DNA from 3 places in the Peribacillus sp. NJ11 genome. Region 1 is predicted to be linked to each of the others. Evidence: riboswitches for the same ligand, from Rfam matches in the RefSeq annotation. Region 1 holds a riboswitch; each other region holds the start of a gene.
The links. A riboswitch is a leader RNA that binds a small molecule or an ion and turns the genes downstream of it on or off. The one in region 1 is predicted to bind cyclic di-AMP.
Positions count from the first base shown of each region.

Region 2: it holds a riboswitch for cyclic di-AMP, as region 1 does, so the genes downstream of both, QUF86_RS04110 (cation:dicarboxylate symporter family transporter) here and QUF86_RS00880 (APC family permease) in region 1, are expected to answer to the same signal.
Region 3: it holds a riboswitch for cyclic di-AMP, as region 1 does, so the genes downstream of both, QUF86_RS09515 (TrkH family potassium uptake protein) here and QUF86_RS00880 (APC family permease) in region 1, are expected to answer to the same signal.

Region 1 is NZ_JAUCFO010000001.1:177,348-182,628, forward strand. It holds gene QUF86_RS00880 (APC family permease) at 95-1,921, opposite strand; cyclic di-AMP (ydaO/yuaA leader) riboswitch at 2,060-2,209, opposite strand; gene QUF86_RS00885 (GtrA family protein) at 2,605-3,060, opposite strand; gene QUF86_RS00890 (glycosyltransferase family 2 protein) at 3,020-4,042, opposite strand; gene QUF86_RS00895 (DUF6044 family protein) at 4,058-5,281, opposite strand, start outside.
Region 2 is NZ_JAUCFO010000001.1:847,362-852,642, reverse strand. It holds gene QUF86_RS04120 (hypothetical protein) at 1-425, shown strand, start outside; gene QUF86_RS04115 (efflux RND transporter periplasmic adaptor subunit) at 441-1,703, shown strand; cyclic di-AMP (ydaO/yuaA leader) riboswitch at 1,906-2,052, shown strand; gene QUF86_RS04110 (cation:dicarboxylate symporter family transporter) at 2,225-3,484, shown strand; gene QUF86_RS04105 (class I SAM-dependent methyltransferase) at 3,545-4,288, opposite strand; gene QUF86_RS04100 (hypothetical protein) at 4,503-5,276, shown strand.
Region 3 is NZ_JAUCFO010000001.1:1,920,668-1,925,948, reverse strand. It holds gene QUF86_RS09525 (MFS transporter) at 1-313, opposite strand, end outside; gene QUF86_RS09520 (hypothetical protein) at 701-892, opposite strand; cyclic di-AMP (ydaO/yuaA leader) riboswitch at 1,226-1,367, shown strand; gene QUF86_RS09515 (TrkH family potassium uptake protein) at 1,539-2,873, shown strand; gene QUF86_RS09510 (potassium channel family protein) at 2,897-3,553, shown strand; gene QUF86_RS09505 (STAS domain-containing protein) at 3,698-4,531, opposite strand; gene QUF86_RS09500 (class I SAM-dependent methyltransferase) at 4,963-5,281, opposite strand, start outside.

The DNA of each region.
Region 1 (5,281 bases):
GTTTTTTAAAGAAAAAAACTGTAGGCAAATTCGCTTTCTTCGAATTTACCTACAGTCTGAGCAAACCTGATCAAGGTCTGCTTCTATTCTTAAATTACTTCTTCAAATGATATGGCACTGTCGTAATAACTACATTTCTTCTATAAAGTAAGTAGGCCCGGATCAGTAAACTTGATTGGTTATGAAGAATATTGTGCCAACCCTTCTTCGGAATGAATTGCGGGATGATCACTGTAACTTTATAGTTAGATTCACTCGCCTTATGTTCAACTGTATCCACAAACTTAGTTAATGGCTGAATGATGCTTCTGTAATAAGAGTTCAGTGTGACGAGTCTAACATCAGGCTGCCACTTTTTCCATTTTTCTTCGAATTTCTTTTCATCTTCTCTTTCAAAAGCAACATAAACGGCAATGATCTGATGTGCTGAAAGAGATTTAGCATAATTTAAGGAATTCTCAACCACATGAGTTATACCCGCCACAGGTACAAGAATGATATTCCCTTCTATTGGTAAGATGGGCTCACAAGTTGTAATCCTCAGTTGGTCACCAACTGCTTCATAATGCTTTCTAATTCGATGAAAAATTAAAATGATGATTGGTAAAAAAATCAAAACAGACCATACCTGAGTAAATTTGGTTAAAAAGAATATCATCGTGACGATCAGGCTAATAATGGCACCAATTGAATTAATTGTTAATTTAACCACCCAGCCTTTTGGCTTTTCGCGGAGCCATTTAACGATCATCCCGGTCTGGGACAGCGTAAATGGTATAAATACCCCTACAGCATAAAGTGGAATTAGATTTTCTGTATGTCCTTCAAATGCTACTATTAAGATGATGGACGCAAGCCCCAGTATGATAATTCCATTGGAATATCCTAATCGGTCCCCTCTAATCGTAAACGCCCTTGGTATGAATTTATCCTTTGCAAGATTTACCGCAAGCAGCGGGAATGCCGAATAGCCAGTATTTGCGGCCAGTATCAAGATCAAGGCAGTCGTACCTTGAATGAAGAAGTACATGAAATTCCGTCCAAAGATCTCTTCAGCAATCTGCGAGACGACCGTGACCTCTGCGCTGGGAACAATGCTTAAATAATAGGCTAAGAATACGATTCCCGAAAATAATACAGCTAGTAAGGACCCCATCGCTATTAAAGTTTTTGCAGCATTATTCGGGGCTGGATCTTTAAAGTTCGGGATCGCATTGGAAATCGCTTCGACTCCTGTCAATGCGGAGCTGCCTGATGCAAATGCTCTTAGCAGTATAAATAAACTGATACCCGCTACCGGGGTCCCGATTGGCGCGTGCAATTCCGGTGAAACTCCTCCTGTCAAGATCTTGTAAATTCCTACACCAATCAAGATGAACAATGCTAAAACGAATAGGTACACCGGATAGGCCAAAACAGAGGCCGACTCCGTAACCCCCCTAAGATTTAGGATGGTAAGTAGAATGACGAAAATGATGGCTATGCCGACATTATATGAATGCAGGCCTGGAAAAGCGGACGTGATGGCATCCGTTCCTGCAGAAACACTTACAGCGACAGTTAATATATAATCGACCAATAAGGATCCTCCAGCTATCAACCCTGGATTGATGCCTAAATTGTTTTTTGAAACCACATAGGCTCCCCCGCCATGGGGATAGGCAAAAATGATTTGTCTATAGGACAAGATCAAGGCCATTAACAGGATCAATACCCCGATTGCTATCGGGATTGAATACCAGAATGCCGCGGCACCGACCGTGATGAGAACGATCAATATTTGTTCCGGTCCATAAGCAACCGAAGACAATGCATCAGAAGATAGGATGGCTAAAGCCTTAGTTTTGTTTAGCTTTTGTTCGCCAAGTGCATTTGATTTTAAAGGTCTCCCTATCAAGAACCTCTTTATAGAAGATAACATCAAGTATTCACCACCATATTTTAGTTATAAATTTATGTTCCCCCAGTTATTGCAAAAAACAAGACGAAATAAAAAATGCCTACAAGTCATGGCTAAATAGACCTGTAGACATCATTTTTTTTGTCTGACAAGCTCCACCTTCCTTCTCATATAACGCTTACGAGGTTAGCTGTCGGATTCGGACCTAAGAGTAGCCCTACCTTTACCTTGAAAGGATTCACCCCTTGGATTGAAAAACAATCCCTATAACGGGTCCCCCGTACCATAAGGTTTAAGCGATTTAGAAATATGAAACTGTTGATTATCATACTCCCGTGAAATGGAAAAGTAAATGAAAATTTTACACGGAAAAAGAATAATTTATTGTTAGTGAGGTTTTGTTCATGACGTATATTACATAAGGCATCAAAACAAATGATTGAAGGAAGGAAAGAGGTGAATGACATGTCTAAAAAAGAAGGTTTCAGGTCAAAGCATTAACCAATCAATGAACAATATGGCGGTCCACAAAAGGAAAAATCATCAGCCACCATGGAGACAGCGAAGAACGAAACTGAATACCTATCTAATCAATCAACTAATTCGCCTTTCCCATTAAACAGTTCTGCCCCCGCTTGGATAGTCAACTTTAATTTCCATCCAATCAGAGGGCATTATTCATTATTCCCAATGATCCACTCTAATTAGTTCCTTCCTTCTTGAATTGGTCTCAAATTACTTTTCTTAAAGACAAAGTATTTCTGGCCAATATAGTTAAGTACTGTATAAAAGATTGTTCCAATCAGTACAGCCACATTTTGCTGCATGGATAAATGAACGGATCCTTCCATCGATTCTGCAATGGCTTGTCCTAAAGAATAAGCGGCGGCATAACAAATCAGGATGACGCAAAAGAAACGGGCAACTCCTCTCCGCAAGTCTATATCGCTTTTAAAGGTAAATGTCCTGTTCAACAGAAAACTCGTTACAGCTCCCGAACCATTGCCGAAAAAGGTGGAGATCCAGTAAGATAAATCAAGAACATTCATGAGAAAAAGCATGATGGAAAGTCCAACCGCTGTATTGACTATTCCAACCAATAAAAAGCGGATAAAGGAATTAGTGTGTTTTAGATAGTTTTTCAATACTGTTCCGTTCATTGTCTAGTTGCTCCCGTTTTGTTAAATCGAGCGGATTAAATAGATCCAGATCAACAATATATTTAGGCCGGCGTTTGGATTCATTATATATTTTACCGATATATTCCCCAATCAAGCCGACAGCAATCAACTGCAGTCCACCGATCAACCATATGGAGGTAATTAATGAGGTCCAGCCCGTTTCGGTCTGTCCATAAAACTTTAACCATAAAAAGTATGACCCAAAGAGTAAGCTAATGAAAAAGGAAAGACACCCTAGCCATAATACAAGCCGGATCGGCGTAACTGAAAAAGAAGTAATGCCATCAAGCGCAAAGGCAACCATCTTCTTTAATGGATACTTCGTTTCCCCAGCCAATCTTTCTTTTCTGTCATAATAAACAGTGTCCGTCTTGAACCCAATGAGCGGGACGATTCCCCGTAAAAAAAGATTCGTTTCTTCAAATTGTTCCAGCTCCACGATCGCCCTTTTGCTCATTAGCCGGAAATCGGCATGATTATAGATAAGGTTAACCCCCATCTTGTTCATCAATTTATAAAAACCAGTTGCAGATGTTCGTTTAAAAAATGAATCAAGGTCCCTTTTCTGGCGGACACCATATACAATTTCACAACCTTCATTGAATTTCCGAATGAATTCAGGGATGACTTGAATATCATCCTGCAAATCTGCATCAATGGAAATCACACAATCCGAGGCTTCCTTGGCTGTAAACATTCCTGCCAGAAGTGCATTTTGATGACCTGCATTCCGGGAAAGCTTTAGCCCACGAACAAATTCATTGTTTATCGTTTCTTTATAAATGATCTTCCATGTTTGATCTTTGCTTCCATCATCAACCAATAGAATTTTACTTTTATCGGATACAACGTTTTCTTCGACTAAACCCCTCACCAATCCACAAAGCTGGGAAATGGTATCCTGCAAAACGCTTTCTTCGTTATAACAAGGTACAACAATCGTTACTATCGGTGAATTCACAATATTCCCCCCTTTTCACATGACTCTGTATAAATGAATTTTCCAAACACTTCCTTTCTTTGTGAAAATCCTTTCCAGGACCAACCCGTTTTCCTTCGCATTGTTGATTGGTATAGCAGAAAATATATACTTGCCACCTAACCCTTTATACGCATCCACATTAAGTTCCAAATTTTCCAGCTCTTTCTTCGAGCCTTTCTTGAACATATAATGCTTCCCAAGCTCATCGGTAAATAGGTAACAACGCCCTCCCCATTCATCAAAGTAGATTCTGATGTTTTTATTCTTAGCCAATTCGTTTTCAATTATTTGACGAAATTGATGTTTGTAAGTAAGCGGATAGAAATTGTTATAGCTATCAAGCGTGTAAAACCCATTAAATTGGGCAATCGCAGGATGTAGGCCAATGCTCGCGACCCGATATTCTTCCTGTGGAAGGCCAATATGATCTCTTATTTCCTGAAAAAGGCTTTCTGCATAGAACTCTTTAAAAGATGGTTTTTTATTGTAAGTGATTTCTTCATTGAAACCCATTAAGATCATAATTTGAACGGCTATGAAGATTGAAAGGGTTTTCTTGGCATAATCGCTGTGCTCCCAGATGATTTTTATCGCGAGGGCAAACCCCAAGTAAATCACCATCGGCCTTAAAAAGTGAAATCTGGCAAAATTAAAGGTATCCAGAGTGTGAAACCTTTCCGTTAAAGGAAGCCAGCCTTTATAAAACCAAAATGCGTACCACGCGGAAAGCATAAAATTCAAGCCGAACAAAAAAACAAATATCTTTTCCTGTCTCCATAGCTTTTTGGTCAAAATGATATAAAGGGCAAAGACTGTAATCGGCAGGATGATAAGCGCATGTACAGTCATGACATGCGTATGTCCAAGGACGAAATTTTTGAAAGTAAGCTTGATGACCCACTCGAGCGGCAACCTTGCATGAAAATATTCATCTCTGCTGTTCGGCTCCGAATCAAAAATGAAGGAAGCGACCAGCCGATACTCGACCAGACCAAAAATGACCGTCATATACACGATTGAAAGTAGAAACCTTAAATTCCACCCTTTTCTCCTGATCACATCCGATATCCAAAGGAAGCCCATTGCAACAAGAAAAAAGAAAAAGCCAAGCACGATGCTTGAATAAAGCGGTAAAAGTGTAAGGACCAAATAATTCTTCCACGAATGGTCCTTGCTGCGGATATTCAAAAAAGCCCAAAGGGCTAGCGGCATCCCAAG
Region 2 (5,281 bases), 670 kb from region 1:
GCAATATAATAGCAGGCATAATCCACCCTTCCATATACATATTTTTATCAGCTCTATTCTTTTGGATCGTTACGGATATTCCGTACATAAAAATAGTTATCGTTCAAATGATCATTTTTGGTTTGCAATTGGTGGAAAAAATATTATTGATTCCTCTATTCGTATTAATGGATATAGGCAACGATGCCAATCCTTTTTCTTTAGGAATCATCAGTCAGTATTTTCTCAGAAGTGATTACTTTATTCACTTTTTCAGCGAAATCACCATTTTTCAATTTCTTATTATTGCCCTGCAATATTTTTATTTAAAGGAATTTTCAGAAAGAAATAATTATTTGATCTTTTTAATGATTGTTCTATTCTATCTGGCCACTTGGTTTGTTAAAGCCTTTTTAGCATATATCCAAGTGGGCGTATTTGTATAAGGCGGGGTGAAAAGAATGAGCGGGAAATGGAAAATAGCAGCGGTCTCTATTGCGTCGACTGTTTTGATAACCGTTAACTTATACCTTATTGAAAAAAAGGAAAGCAAAGTGGAACGAACTGTTTTCGTGGAAAACTGGACAATGGTCAAAAAAGATACAATTACCGATACCATTCAAACGAATGGTGTAATTAAACCTTTGGAAGAGTATGATATCTATTTCGATACCAAGAAGAATGATTTTAAGAAATTCCTTGTAAAAGAAGGCGATGCGGTAACGGCTGGCTCCTCGTTGTTTGAGTATACGGCAACCGAACTTGATGCGCTTAAAGCGAATGTAGAATCGGAGAAAGCTGCCGCTGAGGGAGAAATTGTAGGGATTGACCAATACTTAGGGAAGTTGAGGTCTTATCAAGGGACATTGACCCGTGATCCCGATAAAGCGGTCATTGATGAATCGGTGGAAAGAAACTTGAATATCGATATAACAACAAGCTCTTCAGACCTTATTAAAAGTAACATTGAGCAAGAAATGTACAAGCAGGAACTCGAAAAAAACAGTTTGAATGAAAAAGTTAAAATGCTTGATGCTAAATTAAGGTCTATTGAGGAGCAGTCCAGCGCGATTGTAACGACCAGTGAAGCTGATGGTGTAGTTAAGAATATCAATAAAAACCTGAATAATCCCATTATATCCATTGTTTCGACAAATATGGCAATTGAAGGTGATTTCTCCGAAGAGGAGATGAAAAAGGCTGAAGTGGGCATGACTATAAAAGCAAGTTCTTCTGACTCAAAAAAGACTTTGAAAGGGAAGATTGGCCGTATCCATTCCTATCCAGCAGAAGAGCCGTCCATAAAAAAAGATAACAGATTTCCATTTCAGGCTTTAATCGAACCTGAAGGTGAAGAAACCGAACCTTTGTTGGTGGGATCCAAAGTCAATCTTACTGTAATAACCAATGAGAAAGCGGGTGTACCCTCCATTCCTATAGAGGCAGTCCATTACAAAGAACAGCCGCATGTCTACAAGTTGACTAAAAAAGGCTTTGTGGATAAACACTACATCACAAAAGGACTTAAAGCAGAAGGAAAGCAAGAACTCATAAAGGGACCATCCGTAGGTGACGTCATCCTATTAGAACCGAATAGGGTAGTGAAGAACCATTCTTATTTTATTACTCCAATTCAATTTGAAAAAGTGAAAACTAATACTTATAAGAAATTCAGCTCTAGGGAAAAAGTAAGATATCTGTTACTTGGCATTTTGGAAAAATAACCGCTTCTTTCATCAGGAGAGAGGATGTCAAATTAGTTGCTATTTCTATATCCATATAACTTATATGTATAAAAATTAGGCAATGGAATTATAGGTACAATATTCATTAATGCAGAATATTCAGACATATTTTGAGGTTTATTTCAAGAATGATTGCGAATAAATATTTACAGATTAACGTTTTTAGTATAATATTTTATTATAAGTTAACTCGCTTAATCTTATTCCAAGAACGGGGGACCCATTTTTGTGGATTTTATCCGCTAGGGGTGAATTCAGAAATGAAAGGGCTTTGTGTTTCCAATTCCTAACCCGACAGCTAACCTCGTCAGCGTCTTTAAGGGAACATGTGTGAATATTCACGCCAATAAGAAATCGACACATGAAGTGTCTTTTTTTTCGGCGTAAAGACAGAGTTTTTCAAAAAAAGAAAAATTACTTTCTTTTATTAGTATCTTGTTTCCCTTACCGAGACAAAAATGTTTTTGCATCAAAGACTTTATGGAAGGTGAGGAAAGTAAATGAAGAAATTCAAATTAAGTTTAGCTAGCCAAATTTTCATTGGTTTAATTTTAGGGATTATCGTTGGTGCCATTTTTTATGGTAATGAGACGGCCCAAAACTTTTTACAGCCATTCGGAGACATTTTCCTACGAATGATTAAAATGATTGTAGTGCCGATCATCGTTTCAAGCCTTATCGTTGCTGTTGCAGGTGTAGGCGATTTAAAATCAGTAGGTAAACTTGGCGCTAAATCAATATCATACTTTGTTGTGGTAACTATGATTGCGATTGCTGTTGGTTTAATTTCAGCGAATATCATCCAGCCTGGTGTTGGTGTAAATATGGACAAGCTAGAACAAACTGATATTTCTACCTATGTCGATACAGCCGAAACTAAGCAACATGAATCGTTCGTAGATACAATCGTTCACATTGTGCCATCCAATCCGGTTAAAGCTATGGTAGAAGGCGATATGCTAGCGATCATTTTCTTCTCCGTGTTGTTTGGACTTAGTATTGCGGCTATCGGTGAAAAAGGTAAACCAGTATTCCGTTTCTTCCAAGGTACAGCTGAAGGAATGTTTTACCTAACGAATATGGTCATGAAATTCGCTCCAATCGGGGTATTTGCACTAATCGGTGTGACCATCTCCAAGTTCGGTCTGGAATCTTTAATTCCGTTAGGAAAGTTAGCGCTTTCTGTATATGGAACAATGATTTTCTTTGTAGTTGTCATTCTGGGTCTTATTGCGAAATTTGTAGGATTCAATATCTTTAAATTGATTAAACTTCTAAAAGAAGAATTGATTCTTGCGTTCTCTACAGCAAGTTCAGAAGCTGTTCTTCCGAAAATCATGGAAAAAATGGAGAAAGCGGGATGTCCGAAACATATTGCTACATTTGTTATTCCGACTGGATACTCTTTTAACCTTGATGGCTCTACATTATACCAAGCGTTAGCAGCTATCTTCATCGCTCAAATGTACGGAATTGATTTAAGTATGTATGAGCAAATTACGCTGATGCTAGTGTTAATGATCACCTCTAAGGGGATTGCGGGCGTACCAGGTGTATCTTTCGTAGTTCTTTTAGCGACTTTAGGAACAGTTGGTATTCCTATTGAAGGTCTAGCATTTATTGCTGGTATCGACCGTATTCTTGATATGGGACGTACAGTAGTAAACGTTATTGGTAATTCACTTGCAGCAATCGTCATCTCTAAATGGGAAGGTCAATTCAACCCGCCTTCCGATAAAGAACTAGAGCAAGTTTCTTAATACAAAAAATCCAGAGTGATATGTCACTCTGGGTTTTTTTTGAATTTTAAAAAATGTACCTTATTTTTGAACGATCCAGAAGCGGCAATCAGAAGAGAAAACGTTTACATCATCACTTTCATGGAATAATTCACTTCTGTAAAAGGTCTCGATGACTGTAAACCCTGCTTCTTCAAGACCATCAAGTACTTCAAGTTGTGTTGGAATATGGAGGTAAGTATCTTTTTGAGGTGTCTTTCCGAATGTGAAAATATCCCCAAACTCATAAAGCCTCTCATCTTGTTTACCTTCACACCAAATAATTTCCTCTTGTTCCCAGAAATTCATATAATATTCGTTTTTATCACGGTCGTGTGTTGTGAAAATGAAAATGCCTTCTGGTTTTAAAATACGATTTATTTCATTTAAAGCTAATGTACGGTTTTTTCGCTGGGGAATTTTCATTAAACCATTAAAAGCGAAGATTACTTTATCGAATGATGAATTGTTGAAAGGGAGTTTCGTTGCATCGCCAAGGATAAAGGGTATATCCAGGTTATATTCGTACGATATTTTTTCGGCTTCATGAAGCATGGCAGGTGTTTTATCGATTCCCGTTATACTTTGAAATCCTTTTTTATACAGTGCAAATGTGGTTCTTCCAGTTCCGTAGCCAATATCAAGGATTGTATCATCCTGATATAAATATTTTTCGAATGCATATTTTTCTGATTGCCAAAGATCAAAATTTTTTGTTGCATCAGCATAAAGTGAAGCGGCCTCAAGTAAAGAATTAATGATAAAACTTTTTTCAATTTTATCCATCGTCAATTCCTCCAAATTTTAATTTTTTCCTATAATATAGATATTTGATATTGTCGAACTCGTTCCTTGACCTTATAGGTGAATATAGAGACGGGTTTCACATTATTTAGACGATGCTGATGATGATTAATATTCTGGGTTATATAACTTACGTGAAACCCCAAAAGTTTGATAAAATAACATTATTGATTGAGAGCTCGGAGGGGATCAGGTTATGAAGAGTGATAACAATGATATCTTATATATGCATATGCAGGCTTCTGAACGGTTTGTCCTTTTTAATGGACTCAATTTCCGCGAATTTGTTTATTCGCTGCCATATACCATGGATTCCATCTTATTGTTGAAACATCAATTCGATGGAGGGGAATACAATTTGAATGTCCTGCTTGAGAGCGCTTCATCTGAGGATATTGCGAAGCTCGTTAAAGAAAATGTCCGGGCATATGGAGATTTCTGTTGGATTGATTTTGAAGAAGCCGAAGGGCTGGATGAATTGGATGGCAGGGAAATAGCGGAACTTTTATATTTAGGGCATGCAAAAACTCATCTAGAACCTCCATTTTTCCGTAAATTGAATAATCAATTTGTGTACCTTGCCCAGGATGATGGCTGGTTCAATAAAATTTATTTTCGTTCTCTTTCGACATATTATATGATGTTAGGAAGCCTGATTCCGTTAAAGCTGGAGCCATTAAAAGTGGAGAGGTCGTGGCTTGGAATCAGAAAGAAAAGAGAACTTACGGCCATCCCTCCAGAAATGATTTCTTCTTTGGCTCATATTCTGGCAGAGGGGCTCATTTTTTCCTTTCGGCATGTTAAGTACTCAAGAACGAAGATTGAGATACCGGCATGGGTCGTAGGGGATTATTTAAATATGGATGAGATGCATGATGACTTTTCGGATAGAAATATTAAGGAGCCGGATGTCTTTATTACGTTCAATCGAAAAGAAAAAGTATGGGAAAGCATTATAAAAAATAAATAATTATC
Region 3 (5,281 bases), 1.7 Mb from region 1:
GGGAATAGATGACCCAAATAGAAGAAGTCAATGGCAGCAAGGCTATGAATACCGCTCGAAATAGGTCAAGTGCCACCATAAGATTCCGCTTATTTATCCGGTCGATCACGCTGCCTGCCCAAACATTCGTAAATATGGCAGCCATCGGTTTAACGATATAAAGTCCAGCTACCGCTAAAGCTGAATCAGTCATATCCAGCACGATTAAATTAAGTGCAATAAAATAAACCCATGCACCAAAGTTCGAAATCCCGATGCCGCACAATAGGATGGAGGGATATTTCCAAGCTACTAATGAATTTTTGAATGTCAACGCTTCTCCTCCTTAGAAAAGGAAATATAAATCCCATCCCCAGGAAAGGCTTCTCGGGGGACGAGATCAATAGTGCGGTGTTACTATGCACCATAACGGAAGATCCCGTCACAGCATCCCCTTCCCGAGAATTGCTTCAATTTATGCTTACTACTCCTTCCAGTTGACGGTGCTCTCTGAAAAGTGGTCATTTCATTTGCTTTCTCTTCATTACATCCATATTCATCATTTTCTAAATTTTAACATTATTGTATTAATAGTGTAAACGTCATAATTTTCAACGCAAAAAAACTCATTCAAAAATAAATGAGTTTAAAAGCAAAACAAGTTATGGATTTTTCGCTCTAGTTCCCGGATAGTACACAGGATGACATAATTTCAGTTGATTTACCTTAGAGAAAACAATTTTAACAACGGATTCTTTTTCTTATCCGTTATCCTTAACTCATTCATTATGATTTGATCCTCATGATCGGCTATCCATTTCCTTAGTGCATCTTTATCCTGGCATTGTGTTAAATATGTCTGTCCACCCTTGCCTGTAGCGTTAATAACATATCTATTGAACGTCTTCTCCATAATTGCCCGCCTTTTTTATAAAATGTTTGAAACCTTTTAATAAGAATGCCATACTTTTTTTCTTTATGATTTTCAAAAGAAAAATAATTTATTTATATTAGAAAATAGATTTGCAATGACATGTTCTGCTTGAATGTGTTGAATAAAGTACATCGCTGTTGGTTATCATAATCGGATTAATCGAACCTATCATAATGTGCTAACTAATATTTGTCAATACGTTTTTCAAATGTAAATAAAACGTAAATTTTCAGTTTTGTTAAAGAAATATTTTTTTACACTTTAGGGGTTTACAACTGCTAAATGATGGGAGTAGAATACGTTTATCAATTTAATGCATTTCGGCCAAAACTCAAGGAATTGAGTACGGAGGACCCAATCATTTGGGGTTAATTCTGCCTTGCAGAAGGGATGAGATCAGCTCTTTCGCCATCCTACCCGTCAGCTAACTTCGTCGGCTAAAGCGAAGGAGGTCATAAGACCGCCTATTTCGGGAGCTTTTTTTGCACGCTTTTTGTGGCAAAATAGCCTTTCGATGTTTTCGCAGGTCTTTTTATTATGCTTTGAAAAAGATTCATAAAGAGGATTGATGGTTAAGATTTCATAAGTTTTACACAATATTTTTATAGGTAGGGATGATCATTTGATAAAAACAAAAAATTTATTGGATCCGCCAAAAATCCTTGTACTCGGCTTTGCCATCCTGATACTTATTGGGGCCTATTTGCTGACCCTGCCGATTTCGACTGAAAATGGGAATGGTCTTTCTTTTCTGGATGCTTTATTCACCTCAACCTCCGCTACATGTGTAACAGGGCTTGTCGTGGTGGATACGGGGACGACTTTCACCACCTTTGGTGAGTTGGTCATCTTAACACTGATTCAGATAGGCGGCCTAGGGTTCATGACATTTGCCACGTTTTTCTTTTTCTTATTAGGCAAAAAGATTTCTTTAAAAGGCAGGTTACTCTTGCAGGAGTCCTTAAATAATCTATCCATGGCAGGTGTAGTCAAGTTAGTAAAACGGCTTTTAATTTTCACGGCCATCATTGAAGGCGTGGGTGCCCTGATCTTATCGATCCGCTTTTCTTTTGACATGCCAATCGGCAAGGCGATCTATTACGGGGTTTTTCATTCCATATCGAATTTCAATAACGCCGGCTTTGATTTAATGGGGGAATTCAGGAGTTTGACCCCTTATGTATCGGACCCATTCGTAACCCTTACCGTCGCCTTCCTCATCACGTTTGGCGGAATAGGTTTTATCGTAATGAATGAACTATACGAATATCGTGAAACCCATCGTTTATCCGTACATACGAAGGTTGTTCTGATGACTAGCTTGACCCTTACAATCGTCGGCGCAATTTTAATCTTTTTATTCGAGTTCGGTAATGCCAAAACATTGCAGCCTTTATCTTTCATGGGTAAAACCTTATCGTCTTTATTTCAATCGGTTTCACCAAGGACAGCAGGCTCCAATACGTTGAATATCCCTGATTTAACTCAACCTACATTACTGCTCATCATTTTCTTGATGTTCGTTGGGGCTTCACCCGGATCGACTGGCGGCGGGATTAAAACAACAACATTTGCGACGCTTCTTGGAACGGTTTGGTCACAGATTAAAGGAAAGGGCGATGTGGTATTATTCCGTCACCGCATTTTGAATGAAACCATCTTTAAAGCATTATCCGTTACATTCATCGGGGTCTTCCTTGTTTCAATCATTTCCATTCTGCTGACCATCACAGAAAGTGGAAGTGATTTCTTGATGATTTTATTTGAAGCCACTTCAGCATTCGCCACAGTGGGACTTTCAATGGGTTTGACCCCCGAATTATCACCGGTTGGCCGAATGCTCATCATTTTCACGATGTTTGCAGGCCGGGTGGGTCCTTTGACTTTTGCCTTTGCCATCGCAATGAGGCGTAAGCCAGATCCCTTCCGTCATCCAAAAGGGAAAATCATGATTGGTTAACCATAAATGAAGGAGTGTAAATGATGGGAAAACGACAATATGCCGTAATCGGTTTAGGCAGATTCGGAAGCAGTGTGGCAGATAGATTATATACCGCTGGCCAAGAGGTATTGGGTATTGATATCAGCGAAGAAAGAGTCGAGAATGCGGAACTGAGCGTTACCCATGCAGTCATGGCGGATACCACTGAAGAAGAGACATTGAAATCCATCGGGATTCGTAATTTCGATTGTGTCATCGTAGCCATCGGAAATGATATGCAATCAAGCATTTTGACTACCTTGCTTTTAAAAGAGCTTGGGGTTAAAAAGGTCATTGCCAAAGCACTTAATAAAAATCACGGTCAGGTGCTCACTAAAGTTGGTGCCGACTGGGTCATCTATCCTGAGAGGGATATGGGGGAACGGGTCGCGAACCAGCTCCTGTTCCCTAACATGCTGAACTATATAGAGCTGTCTAAAGAATACAATATCGAGGAAATCATCCTCCCCATGAGTATGAAGGGAAAAAGCCTCAGGGAACTTGATTTACGCGCAAAATATAATATCAGCGTCATTGCCATCGTGAGTAATGGAGAAATTATCATAGCACCGTCACCAGATCAGGATATCCATGAAAAAGATATGCTTTTGGTCGTTGGCAATAAAGAAGACCTAGCCGTCTTTGCAAATATTGAATAATCCGGCAGGTTCCGGCTCTTGCCTTATGGAGCCCGCCACCTATTTTGAATGTAGCATTCACCTATACATGCGAGAAGACCGCCATATGGAGGTCTTCTCGATGAAATTTATAACGAGCATACCCTTGCCAAGTATATGTATGTATTATTTTATCGTACTGATCGCTTGGGCAAGAGTGGACTTTATCGTCACTTTATCAAAAGGCAGTTGAAGCTTAACGGCAGTCATTGCTATTTCCGGCCGAAGTCCTGAAAGGGTTGTATGAATTCCGATCAAATGTAAGGATTCAATCAATTGTGACAGTTGGTGGGCGGATGCACTATCTATTGCATGAACGCCCGATAGGTCAATGAAAAGCCTGGTGACATTTTTTTCAGCGCACTTTTGTAAGGTGTTTTCAAGCAAGGACATGCCCCTCGTCGTGTCAATATCGCCTATCAGGGGAAGCAACGCGGTATTATCTTTAAGGGAAATGATGGGCGTGCTCAATTCATCGATCGTGGCCTGTTGGGCTTTCATAATTTTATTGGCATATTTATGATTCGCTTCCGTAAACCTCTCCATCACTTCACTGAACACCTTGACCACTATCCGATACCAGGAATTTACTTCCTCCCGTGTATATCGATCTCCATGCAATCCCACAAATCGGTCAATGTAATCCAGATATTGCTCTTGCGTTCGAAAAAACTCCCTCAATATAAAATAGATGGGTGTGTTTAAATGCTGCTCATCCTGACCGATATCTTCAATCCACTCATCAAGACGCTTAAAGAATTCCCTTTCCTCTGTAACAAATATCTGAAAGAAATGTAAGTGGAACTCATTATTTTGTTGCTTCAGTTTTTTAATCACTTTGGGATCGGGTGAGCTATAAACCCCCGACTTATCATTTTTATTCAAAGTTGCGTACCAATCCTCAGTCAATTGAGCTGCCTCACCTAATAAAAAGGAATATAGTTCTTTATTTCTGTGCATAAACTCCTCCACCTATTTAATTTTTTTATAATATCTAATGCTATTAAAGACTGAATCAGCATTGTCAGGGTATTGAAAGTTAACCGTTTTATCAACAAAAGAAGCATCGAAGATAACCGCTTCAATACTTAAGATCCCATGCCAATGGTCCCTTCATTCCATATACCTTCCCAGCTGTTTTTGAAACCATACAACCACTGATTTTTCAAAAAAAAAAAAATCTGCAAGAACATTCATCTATCATTCTGGTAAAGCGGCATTCACCAAATCGTATTTTTTTGTTATAGTTTACCATTTTTATTTTTTTGTTAACAAATTCACCGCCATCCTGCCCCTTTTCTTTATCACGCAAAAAAAGGACCTGATCCCAGATCCTCCGTTCAGTGACATTGAGCTACACTATCCACATAACCTAATTAACCTCATGAGAATTACTTTTTCATAAATATTGCGGTCCATAAACCCTGCACCCCAAAGGTTTCATCAGATTGTTCCATTTTCCTCATTTTACGTATTTCCACCACTTCAAAATCCTTGAAGATCATTCTAAGTTTTTCTTCAGTAAAACCTAATCCGCCTTTAAGGCTTCTTTGCCTATATACCTCCCAATCCGAGATATCTGCACCACCCAATATGCCACCTTCCACAAAACAAGTAATCGAATACATTCCCTTAGGCCTTAACGCCTTTTTTACCATCTCCAAATAATTGATCCTTCGATGTGGAGCAATATGATGAAAACAACCTGAA